Regions from separate parts of the Pseudomonas sp. S11P7 genome, predicted to be linked through region 1. Evidence: riboswitches for the same ligand, from Rfam matches in the RefSeq annotation. Region 1 holds a riboswitch; the other holds the start of a gene.
What was found. Region 1 has a riboswitch for cobalamin ahead of M0746_RS13555 (ABC transporter substrate-binding protein). Riboswitches for the same ligand answer to the same signal wherever they lie in the genome.
Positions count from the first base shown of each region.

Region 2: another riboswitch for cobalamin. It lies ahead of M0746_RS12920 (CbtB domain-containing protein); the one in region 1 lies ahead of M0746_RS13555 (ABC transporter substrate-binding protein).

Region 1 covers NZ_JALPKS020000002.1:2,964,177-2,966,372, reverse strand. Annotated here, with positions in the region: gene M0746_RS13560 (FecCD family ABC transporter permease) at 1-364, opposite strand, end outside; gene M0746_RS13555 (ABC transporter substrate-binding protein) at 361-1,374, opposite strand; cobalamin riboswitch at 1,518-1,710, opposite strand; partial or broken gene M0746_RS13550 (ParD-like family protein) at 1,958-2,196, shown strand, end outside.
Region 2 covers NZ_JALPKS020000002.1:2,805,639-2,807,834, forward strand. Annotated here, with positions in the region: gene cobW (cobalamin biosynthesis protein CobW) at 1-157, opposite strand, end outside; cobalamin riboswitch at 258-469, opposite strand; cobalamin riboswitch at 554-775, shown strand; gene M0746_RS12920 (CbtB domain-containing protein) at 893-1,090, shown strand; gene M0746_RS12925 (CbtA family protein) at 1,101-1,802, shown strand; gene M0746_RS12930 (cobalamin biosynthesis protein) at 1,799-2,196, shown strand, end outside.

The DNA of each region.
Region 1 (2,196 bases):
GCGACACCAGCCCGGCACCCACGCCAAGCAAGGCGACCATCACCGCGCCAGTCGAAGCGCCGGCGGAGATGCCCAGCAGATACGGATCGGCCAGCGGATTGCGCAACAGCGACTGCAAGATCACCCCACACGTTGCCAGCCCGGCACCGCAGGCAGCGGCGACCAGCGCGCGGGTCAGGCGGTAATTCCAGACGATGCCTTCGTCGATCGGGTCGAGCACATAGCCGGCGCCCCAAAGCTTGTTGGCCAGCACCTGCAGCACCACGCTCGGCTCGATCGAAGTCTCACCTATCGCCACGCCGCCCATCAGCGCAAGCGCAAGCGTCAGCAGAACCAGCAGCGAACGGATCAGGCGTCTGCTCATGGCACCAGGTCGTAGGCATTGATGGCGGCGGCCAATTGTGCGAGGCCGTCGAAGGTACGCAGGCTGGCCTGCATGGCCATGGCGTCGAGGATGATGATGCGGTTGTGTTTCACCGCGTCCATGTTGCGCGTTACCGGGTCGCTGCGCAGGAACGCGAGTTTCTTCTGATAGTCATCAGCCGGGAAACGCCGACGATCCATGCGCGCAATGATCAGGAACGTCGGGTTGGCCTTGGCGATGGTTTCCCAGCCCACGGTCGGCCATTCTTCATCTGACTCAACCACATTGCGTACGCCCAGGGTACTCAGCATGAAATCCGGAACGCCTTTGTGCCCGGCCACAAACGGCTCGATGTCCATTTCGGCGCTGGAAAACCAGACCACTGCGCTGACGTCTTTGCGCTGCTGGGTTTTCGCCGTGGCGATCGATTGCGCGAGGCTGGCTTTGAGCTGTTCGTTGAGCTGTTCACCGCGTGCCTGCACATCGAAAATCGCCGCCAGTTGGCTCACGCCTTTGTAGATGCTGTCGATGCGAAACGGCGCCAGCCGCGTTCCGTCCGAGCCGACGAGGTTGTCCTTGGCTTCGCAATCGGAGGGCAGCAGGTAGGTCGGAATCTTCAACTCATGAAACTGCTCGCGAGTGCCGACCGCGCCTTGCGGGCCGACCATCCATTCCAGTTCTACCGCGACCAGTTCAGGGCGCTTGCCGATCACTGCTTCGAAGCTGGGTTCGTTATCGGCGAGGCGCTCGATCGTGTTGTTCTGCGCCTTGTATTGGGTCTGCACGTCGTTGAACCACAGCGAGGTGCCAATGACTTGGTCGCCCAGACCCAGGGCATAGAGCATTTCCGTGCCGGCCTGGCCGATCGTGACTGTGCGGGCGGGGGCGTGCTGGAAGGTCAGGCTGCTGCCGCAATTCTCGATCGTCAGCGGATAAACCGTGGGCGCCGCTTGCGCCAAGGCACAGAGGCTCAGACCGGTGAGCAGGGTGGCAATGCGGGTCAGCAGCATGAAAGCAGTCTCCAATGGAACCGTACGGGGAGGGCGGGTACGGTTTGGAAACACACCATCAAGCGCTGTCGGCAAACAGCGCAAGGCCGGTCATCACGCGAAAAACGCGCACGGCACGATGTCCTTCCCGGACACCCCGCCGGTTAGTAGTCATTGTGCCGGCAGGTCTCCTGACTGATGCGTCATCGCCTGGCTCCGGCCTTCCCGGGGTTACCCAGTGGCAGTCGTGGAGCAGGCTCGGCACCTACAGTTGCGGGGGCAGTTCCGATCGATGCTGAGCAAGCACCTCGGATTCCCTATTAATCCCGTGTGGAAACCGGCGGCGGCATGGTAGACGATTTGGCTGGTTGAGGGGGAGATGAATCTGTTGGCGAGCCGAGATTGAAGCCGATCATGGATGCAAATCAAAAGCCCCTCACCTAGCCCTCTCCCGGAGGGAGAGGGGACTGATCGCGGTGTTTGGGCGACATATGGCCACACCGAGTACCGAGCTGAACACAAATTCAGAAGCTAACGAAGATCGGCTCCCTCTCCCTCGGGAGAGGGCTGGGGTGAGGGGCGGGGCCACCACAGGTTCAAAGCCGACCGCATGCTTCTAACCACCCGCCTGCAGACCCTGAAAAAAACAAACGTCACAACCCGGATTTGCAATCCGCGAACCCCCGCAGCTAATATACGATCCATATACACTTCGTATCGGATAACACCCATGGGCATCGTAAAAATCTCCGAAGACATGCACGAAAACCTGCGCATCTCCAGCAACGCACTCAGCCGCTCGATCAACGCGCAGGCCGAGCACTGGATGCGCATCGGCATGCT
Region 2 (2,196 bases), 160 kb from region 1:
GGATTTCGCCGTCGATGCCCAGCTCGCCGAACTCATTGACGATCACCGCGATACGCCGGCCCTGGGCGTTGTCGAGCATGTGCCGCAGCAACGTGGTTTTGCCCGAACCGAGGAAACCGGTGACGATGGTGACAGGGAGTTTGGCCAGTGTTTTCATCGGTATGCCCTTTGGCAAGCGGCGGGCATACGGGACGAGAACCGGAAACGCGCAGGCGCGCCGGAAGTATTCGCCACCGGATCACCCCGCCCGGTTGAAAGTGAGAATCTGTGACGAGGCAGGTCTCCTGGCTGACAGTGTTCAGGCGCCGGGCCTGGCGTTCGCTGCGCCTTCCCGCGGGCTCGTGGATTGAGCTGGCAGTGGCGTGGCAGCGAACATCACTGTTCACAGTTGCGGGGGCAGCCGCGGCTTTGACCGCGTTCCCTTCTTAGCTTCGACAGATGTCGAAGAACCTCGAAGGCGCAAGGCTACGCATGGGTTGATGATGGGTCAATGCTTTGGTTTCGTGGATATTCACTCCTGCCCGAAATTGACTCAAACCCACCTACATGCTCTCCTGTGCGCCTTGTTACGGGTGCCCTTCACAGGGTGAAACGGGAAACCGGTGAATCATGTGCTTTACTCAGAGCCATGTCAGTCCGGTGCTGCCCCCGCAACGGTAAGCGAGCGAAGCGTCAAAGCCACTGTGCCAACCCGGCATGGGAAGGTGACGCTTGCAGGTCGGCCAGGCGCCAACCCCTCGTGAGCCCGGAGACCGGCCCGCAACACACAGTGCGCAATCGGCGTCACTGGACATAACAAACCCGCGGTGGGCGGGCGCTGTTCGTACCTCTGCGTGTCCGTCACGCAGGGTCCGCATGCGTTCGACTGCCCCTGACACTATAGGGAAGCGCCATGTCGATCATCAGCAGCACCGCCAGCAAAACGGACAAAATCGCCAGCACCACCACCCTGAGCCAACGCCTGATCGCGGCAGCCTTCGCCTCGATTCTCGGCGCGGGCCTGGTGTATTTCGCCGGTTTTTCGCATATCGAAGCGGTGCACAACGCAGCTCACGATACCCGCCACAGCGCTGCGTTTCCTTGCCACTGAGACCTCCCGAATGATCAAGCGAATTGCGCAAACCGCAGGTTTCAGCGGCCTGCTGGCCGCCCTGCTGCTCACACTGCTGCAAAGCTTCTGGGTCTCACCGCTGATTCTTCAGGCCGAAACCTTTGAAAAATCCGAGCCGGTCGCCGAAGTCCACGAACACGCGGCCGGCACTGCGGCGCACAGCCACGATGGCGACGCCTGGGAGCCTGAGAACGGCTGGCAGCGCGTGGTTTCGACCACAGGTGGCAATCTGGTGGTGGCGGTTGGTTTCGCCCTGATGCTGGCGGGCCTGTACACCCTGCGTGCGCCGCGCTCCACCGCGCAAGGCCTGCTTTGGGGGCTGGCCGGTTATGCCACGTTCGTGCTGGCGCCGACCCTGGGCCTGCCGCCGGAATTGCCGGGCACCGCTGCGGCTGATCTGGCGTCGCGGCAGATGTGGTGGATCGGCACTGCGGCCTCGACCGCCGTCGGCCTGTCGCTGATCGCCTTCAGCCGACACTGGCTGATGAAGCTGCTGGGCGTGGCGATTCTCGCCGTGCCGCATGTGATCGGCGCGCCGCAGCCGCTGGTGCATTCAATGCTCGCGCCCGAAGCGCTGGAAAGCCAATTCAAAATCGCTTCGCAGTTGACCAACGTGGCGTTCTGGCTGGCCCTGGGCCTGATCAGTGCGTGGTTGTTCCGCCGCAACAGCGATGGCCACTATCACGCATGAGCGATGACTGCGCAGCGTCGACGCTGGTGGTCGGCCTCGGCTGCCAGCGCGGCTGTCCGACCAGCACGCTGCGCGCGTTACTCGACCAGGCCTTGCAGGCGCATGGCATTGAGCTCAAGTCGATCAAGGCCTTGGCCAGCATCGATTTGAAGCGCGACGAACCGAGCCTGCAGGAACTGGCCGCGCAACTGGCATTACCCCTGCTGTACTTCAGCAGCGAGGAACTGGCCGGTTACCAGTCCATGCTCAGCCATCAGTCGCAAATCGCTTATGAACGCACCGGCTGCTACGGCGTGGCGGAAAGCGCGGCGCTGGCGCTTGCAGAACAATTGCTACAAGCGCCGGCAAAACTGCTGATCAGCCGACAAAAATACGCTCAGGCAACGCTGGCATT